3 regions of the Mesorhizobium sp. J8 genome follow, and region 1 is predicted to be linked to each of the others. Evidence: riboswitches for the same ligand, from Rfam matches in the RefSeq annotation. Region 1 holds a riboswitch; each other region holds the start of a gene.
What was found. Region 1 has a riboswitch for cobalamin ahead of metE (5-methyltetrahydropteroyltriglutamate--homocysteine S-methyltransferase). Riboswitches for the same ligand answer to the same signal wherever they lie in the genome.

Region 2: linked by a shared signal. The riboswitch ahead of MJ8_RS12225 (CbtB domain-containing protein) and the one ahead of metE (5-methyltetrahydropteroyltriglutamate--homocysteine S-methyltransferase) in region 1 are both predicted to bind cobalamin.
Region 3: linked by a shared signal. The riboswitch ahead of MJ8_RS20760 (DUF1636 family protein) and the one ahead of metE (5-methyltetrahydropteroyltriglutamate--homocysteine S-methyltransferase) in region 1 are both predicted to bind cobalamin.

What each region holds. Positions count from the first base shown of each region.
Region 1 is NZ_AP024109.1:1,671,965-1,674,222, reverse strand. It holds gene MJ8_RS07590 (adenosine kinase) at 1-241, shown strand, start outside; cobalamin riboswitch at 755-954, shown strand; gene metE (5-methyltetrahydropteroyltriglutamate--homocysteine S-methyltransferase) at 1,050-2,258, shown strand, end outside.
Region 2 is NZ_AP024109.1:2,625,518-2,627,775, reverse strand. It holds gene MJ8_RS12230 (histidine phosphatase family protein) at 79-654, opposite strand; adenosylcobalamin (AdoCbl) riboswitch at 740-883, shown strand; gene MJ8_RS12225 (CbtB domain-containing protein) at 884-1,093, shown strand; gene MJ8_RS12220 (CbtA family protein) at 1,290-2,030, shown strand; gene MJ8_RS12215 (hypothetical protein) at 2,037-2,258, shown strand, end outside.
Region 3 is NZ_AP024109.1:4,320,764-4,323,021, reverse strand. It holds gene cobN (cobaltochelatase subunit CobN) at 1-44, opposite strand, end outside; gene cobW (cobalamin biosynthesis protein CobW) at 61-1,098, opposite strand; gene MJ8_RS20760 (DUF1636 family protein) at 1,101-1,529, opposite strand; cobalamin riboswitch at 1,569-1,773, opposite strand; gene MJ8_RS20755 (winged helix-turn-helix domain-containing protein) at 1,804-2,258, opposite strand, start outside.

The sequences.
Region 1 (2,258 bases):
CGAGACGGTTACCATCCAGGCCATGGAGACCAGGGGACTGGTCGACACAACCGGCGCCGGTGACCTCTATGCCGCGGGCTTCCTCTACGGCTACACGACCGGGCGCAGCCTTAAAGATTGCGGTGATCTCGGCTCGCTGGCGGCCGGCCTGGTGATCCAGCAAATCGGTCCGCGGCCGCGCCAGAATCTGCGCCGCGAAGCCGAGCAGGCTGGACTGCTTCAGGGGCGTGCCAAGAAATAGCTGCCCTGCTCCCGGTAAAAGCTGCCTTACCGAAGACAGGCAAATCGAAATGTCCCATTTCCCATCTCCTTTCGTAGAGTGCGGTTTCCCCCTGGCGCTTTTAATTGCAGGAACTCAGAGATGAGCTGGCGCCATTTGACAGGGCAGTTCAGGCAATCTTGATATCAGTCGGCGTGCCGATGCCCACATTCGCGTCCTGCAGTATGCGATTAGCCACGCAATTGTGCTGGCGGCGCCCTGCCCTCACGCCCGATAGGTCCAACCAAAACCGGCTCGGTCCGGCACACCTCCGAACAGCGCCCATTTGCTGATTTGGCCAGTCACCGGCAGCGGCAAGCAATGGCTTCATCTAGCCAGTCTGCCCTACCGAGTGCCGAAATGAACATGTTGACGATCAAACCCTTCCTTTGTTGCTCCTGCACGACTCTCCGAAAATAGCCCATCATTACAAGCGACATTCGCATAATGACATAAACATTTCTTTATGCGGCGTTGACAGACAGCACCCCTTGTGATTGTCTGGGTCACCGTGGTTCTCCGTACGGCGTTGCCGCAGCGGAGCTAAGAGGGAAGCCGGTGCGATGCCGGCGCTGCCCCCGCAACTGTTAGCGGCGAGCCAATCCCACTCATGTCACTGAGGCGAACGCCTCGGGAAGACGGGTAAAGGCTATGACCCGCGAGCCAGGAGACCTGCCACGGCGAACCATTGTCCACGGGCGGGGTGTCTCGGTGGGCCGCGGCAGCTTGGCGTTTCGGGTCGGGCTATTGGCGCCCTCCTTGTCCCACGCCCCAACTATCGGGGTATGGCATGACTGTCTCTCAGCAAATTCCTGTAGCAACGCTCGGTGTCCCACGAATCGGTCGTCGGCGAGAATTGAAATTCGCGCTTGAAAGTTATTGGTCCGGAAAATCTTGTGGCGCCGAGCTTCTCACGATGGCGAAGGCGCTCCGTGCCGCTAGCTGGGAGGAGCAGCATGATCGCGGCGTTTCGAAAATCCCGTCCAACGACTTCTCGCTCTACGACCATGTACTCGACACCGCAGCCATGGTCGGCGCCGTGCCGTCCCGATATGCTTGGAACGGGGGCGAGGTCCCACTCGATACCTATTTCGCCATGGCCCGCGGCGGCCAAGCTCAGACGGAGCATTGTGGATGCGCTCGTCACCAGCATGCTGATGGACACAGCTTAACCGCGATGGAAATGACCAAATGGTTTGATACCAATTATCACTACATCGTGCCGGAACTCGAGGATAATCAGACGTTTACCCTCTCGTCGACGAAACCCATTGATCACTTCCTCGAGGCTAAGGCGTTGGGCATTCACACACGCCCAGTCATCCTTGGACCGGTCACTTTTCTCAAGCTGGCGAAGTCACGTGCCGAAGGATTCAACACCATCGCGCTCCTGCCACGGCTTTTGCCCGTCTACGAGGAACTCCTGCGGACGTTGAAGCTCGCGGGAGCCGATTGGCTACAGATCGACGAGCCGGCGCTTGTGCTGGATCTAAACCCGAACGAACGAGCTGCGTTTGAATTTGCCTATGGGCAGCTGTCGACGGTGGCGCCCGAGCTGAAGATCATGCTGGCTACCTATTTCGGGCCGTTGGGAGATAATCTCGAGACCGCGATTTCTCTGCCGATAGCCGGGCTGCATCTAGACCTCGTGCGCGCTCCCGAGCAGTTGGAAACGGTTGGTCGCCTCGCACCTAAGGATCTGGTGCTTTCGCTTGGCCTGATCGACGGCCGCAATGTCTGGCGCGCGAACCTCACTGCCATTCTCGACCGAATCAAGCCGGTCGTCGCCGGCTGGCCCCTGGCCCGCGTCGAGATAGCGCCTTCCTGCTCGATGCTGCATGTGCCGATCGATCTGCGCATGGAGACAGCACTCGATGCGGACCTCAGATCGTGGCTCGCCTTCGCGGCCCAAAAGACCGACGAGCTGGTGATCCTGGCTCGGGCCTTGTCCCAAGGGAGGGGCGCGGTGGCCGACGAGTTGAAAGCTTCTGCTGATGCC
Region 2 (2,258 bases), 950 kb from region 1:
TTCCGTTAGCGATTGCTGAAACGGCAGGGTTCGTCTTCGCCGGCGGCCGCTCGTCGGCCGACGAGCGCTTTTCCAGCGCTATTTCGCGCGGGCGGCGACCCCGCTCGCATGCAGCGCCCAGCGGCGGCCGTCGCTGCGCAATTCGGTGAGCGACAGCGGTTCGATGTCGATCTTCCAGATCGCGGAGAGAGGCGCGCCCAGCACATGCACGATCGCGGCGCGGATCGGCACGGCATGGGTGAGCGCGATGGTGTGGCCGCTCTCGGCGGCCAAGCGCTCCATCAGCGCGACGCCGCGTCGGGCCACCGCGGCAAGCGACTCGCCGCCGTGGGGTGCGGCGTCCGGATCGGCAAGCCAGGCCGCCATGCCTTTCGGGTCCTCGGCCTGCACCTCCTTGAAGCCTTTGCCGGCCCACCGCCCGAAATCCTGCTCGCCAAGCAGCGGCTCGACCGTCGCGTCCAGGCCGAGCGCCTCGGCCGTTCTGCGCGCGGCAAGCGCCGGACTGGTCCAGACACGGTCGGCCCGGCGCAGCGACGAAGCGAGCACGCTTGCGTGATCGAGTGCCCACGGCTCCGGCGCCTCGTCACTCGGAAAGCGCCCCTTGCGCGTGGCCTGCGTCGCGCCGCTTGCGATCATCGTCAGGCGGGCGAACATCCCAAAACTCCGTGGTCCAGTGAAATTTCGGCCGCGCGAAGCCGCGTTGGCCATTACATGTCGTTGACAGGCGAACGAAGTGCTGACAAGTGTTTTAGCGCTATACGGGATTGGAAGCCGGTGCGAGTCCGGCACGGTCGCGCCACTGTGATCGGCACCAGCCGAAAGTCAGGCCTTATCTCGCAGCATCGTTGGATCAACGGGACGCAGCATCCCACAGGAGGTCAAAATGTCCGACACCACCTTCGCCCCGACCTACGGCCCGGTTGCGATTCCCGTTCGCGAGCTTCTGCCCTGGGCAATCTTCGCCGGCCTGATGCTGATGCTGATGATCTATTTCGTCGGCGCGGAAGAAGGCGCGACGTCGCTGATTAGGGGCACGGCGGTGCACGAGTTCGTGCATGACGGCCGCCACCTGCTCGGCTTCCCCTGCCACTAGGAGCGGTTCAGCGAAGGCTGAACCGTCCTAGGTTTTGGTCTGACGCAATTCCGGACGGAAAACCGTTGCACACTTTTCCTGGAATTGCTCTCGAGCAGTTCGGCATCGCTGATGCCGTTCTGAGTTTTGGTCTAACGCAATTCCGGGCGGAGAAACGCTTCGAATTTCTCCCGGGATTGCTCGAAGGGACTCTGGCATGGTCGGAAAACTGTTGCTGCGCGGCATGCTTGTCGGGCTGGTCGCGGGGATTCTGGCATTCGCCTTCGCCCGCGTCTATGGCGAGCCGCAGGTCGACAAGGCAATCGCCTTCGAGGAACAGCAGGCCCAGGCGGCCGGCGAGGCGCCGGAGCCCGAAATGGTCAGCCGCGCCACGCAGGCCGGCATTGGCCTAGCGACCGGCGTGCTGGTCTATGGCGCCGCTCTCGGCGGGCTGTTCTCGCTGGTCTTTGCCTATGCCTATGGCCGGCTGGGCTCGCTCGGCCCGCGCGGCACCTCGGCGCTCATCGCGCTGCTCGGATTCCTGTCCGTAGTCGTGGTTCCGAGCCTCAAATATCCGGCCAACCCGCCGGCGGTCGGCAATGCCGAAACGATCGCCTACCGCACCGAATTGTTCTTCATCATGATCGTGGTCTCAATCGCGGCGATGGTGGCGGCGGTCGGGCTGGCGCAGCGGCTTTGGAACAGGCTCGGCGCCTGGAATGCCTCGATCGTGGCTGGGCTCGCCTTCCTCGTCGTCTTCGCGCTGGTGAAGGCGGCCCTGCCCGACATCAACGAGGTGCCGGAGAACTTCTCGGCGACGGTGCTTTGGCAGTTCCGGGTCGCATCGCTCGGCATCCAGTTGGTGCTGTGGACCGTCGTCGGGCTCGGCTTCGGCGCGGCTGCCGAGCGCGTGGTCGCGTTGCGCGACCAGCGCGGGCCTGCCCGCCGCTACGCCTGAAATCGCATGCGTCGGCCGCCAAGGTTCCTCGCCCTGGCGGCCAATTTCCTTTTGGCGACCGCCCTGCTGGCAACGCCGGCCACATCCGCGCACGCTCATAGCGGCTCCTCGGCCCCACCTCCGCCCGGCATCCAGATCCCCAGCCTCACCCACGGCCAGATGGCGGTGATCGCGCGCTACCGCGGCGATATCCTCGACCTTGCCCAGCGCCAAACCCTGACCGACCCG
Region 3 (2,258 bases), 2.6 Mb from region 1:
GCGAGATCGTCGAGCGAAGCGGATGTGGTGGTGAGGATATGCATCGCGGTCCGGATTGCCTCAGCCGGCGAGGATACGCTCGATCGCCGGGCGGTTCAGCCCTTTGAGGCCGATGACGACGAGTCGCGAGCGGCGGTCGTCCTCAGCCGTCCAGGCGCGGTCGTAATAATGATTGACGCGCGGGCCGACGGCCTGCAGGAGGAGCCGCATCGGCTTGCCGCCGACCTCGACGAAGCCTTTGACGCGCAGCACGTTCTCCTGCTCGGCGGCAAGGGCGACGCGCTTTGCCAGCTCGTCGGGATTGGCGATCGACGGGATATCGACGACGAAGGAATCGAAATCGTCGTGCTCGTGATCGAGCTCGTCGTCGTGATGGGTCTTGCGGTTCTCGATATCGTCTTCGACGGCGAGACCGAGGCCGAGCAGCACCGAAGCATCGACCTTGCCCTGCGCGGTCGGCACGACTTTCACGGCGCGCGCGATATGTTCGCCGATGACGGCGTTGGCGCGCTCAGCGCCCGCCGCATCCATCAAATCGCTCTTCGACAGGATGATCAGGTCGGCGCAGGCGATCTGGTCCTCGAACACCTCCTCGACCGGATCGTCATGGTCGAGCGAATCGTCCGCGGCGCGCTGCGCCTGAAGCGCGTCCATGTCGGAGGCGACGCGGCCGTCGGCCAGCGCCGGGCCGTCGACCACGGCGACGACGCCGTCGACGGTGACGCGGCTCTTCACGGTCGGCCATTGGAAGGCTTGCACCAAGGGCTTCGGCAGAGCGAGGCCGGAGGTCTCGATCAGGATGTGGTCGACCTTCGGCGTGCGGGACAGGATCTGGTCGAGCGCCGGCACGAAATCGTCGGCGACGGTGCAGCAGATGCAGCCATTGGCGAGCTCGACGATGTTTTCCTCCGGGCAGGTGTCGACGCCGCACCCCTTCAGGATCTCGCCATCGATGCCGACATCGCCGAACTCGTTGACGATGATCGCCAGCCGCTTGCCCTTGGCGTTTTCGAGCAGGTTGCGGATCAACGTGGTCTTGCCGGCGCCGAGGAAGCCGGTGACGACGGTGCAGGGCACGCGGGAAACGGAAGCGTTCATGGTCAGTCCTTCAGCATGTCGAGGGGAGGGATGCGGGCAACCAGGCCGCGCTTGAGGGAATCGGGTCGGCCGCGCCAGGGGATCAGGCCGTCGGTCGAGGTGGCGAAGAGCTTTGCGCCGGCGACGAGGTCGGCGCCGCTGGTGGTGTCCAGGTCGCCGAAGACATAGCTCCAGCAGCCGTCGCGCAGCAGCGCGGCGCTCAGCCGGCGCTTGCAGTTGCCGAGGCATTCGACGGTGCGGATGCAGATATTTTCGCTCGAGGCGGCACGGCGCGTGTCTTCGGCCAGCAGGGCGCCGGCGCGCGGATGGGCGTCCGAGCCGCCCTCGTCACGACAGGAGGAACAGACGATGACCGTCACGCCGGCCAGCGCGTCATCGCGTTCGGACGAACTGTCCGCATTATTTGCCGGGGAACTGCCGTTGCGATCCAAAACCAGGCTCCTTGCCCGGAAAACCCGCCGGGCATTCGGATACTTAAAGTCTCAGACGGCAGGTCTCCTGGCTCGCGGGTCGTCGCCTCAGATGCCGCCTTCCCGGGAACACCCCAGTGGTTTTCGGCCGAGGCTCGTCGCTTACAGTTGCGGGGACAGCCGCGGATTTGGGTTTTCGGCCCGCACCGCATTCCCTCTTGGCTCCTCCCTTTGCCGGGAGAAGACCGTCTGGGTCAGGATTTAGGCTTACGGCTAGGCGCCTGTCAACGCGCGGCTACGACACCTTGATGTCGGCCAGCGCCGGTCCGAGGTCTCCGGCCGGCGTCACTTCGATCGCCTCTAAGCCAAGCCATGCCTGCATCTGCTTCAGTTCGTCGAACAGCTGGGCGGCGGTTTCGGCGGGAGCACCGGGCTCGGCATAAGCGGCATGGACGCGCAGCACGCTGGCCGGACGGTCGGCCCTCAGGTCGACGCGGGCGACGATGCGGTCGCCGAGCAGGAAGGGCAGCACGTAATAACCATACTGGCGCTTTTCCGCCGGCGTGTAGATCTCGATGCGGTAGCGGAAATTGAAGAGTTTTTCCGTCCGGGTGCGTTCGAAAACCACTGGATCGAAGGGCGCAAGCAGGGCGCGCGCCTCGATCCGGCGCGGGAAGCGGGCGTCCTTATGGAGATAGGCTGTTTTGTCCCAGCCTTCGACCTTCACCGGCAGCAAGTCGCCGGTCTCGA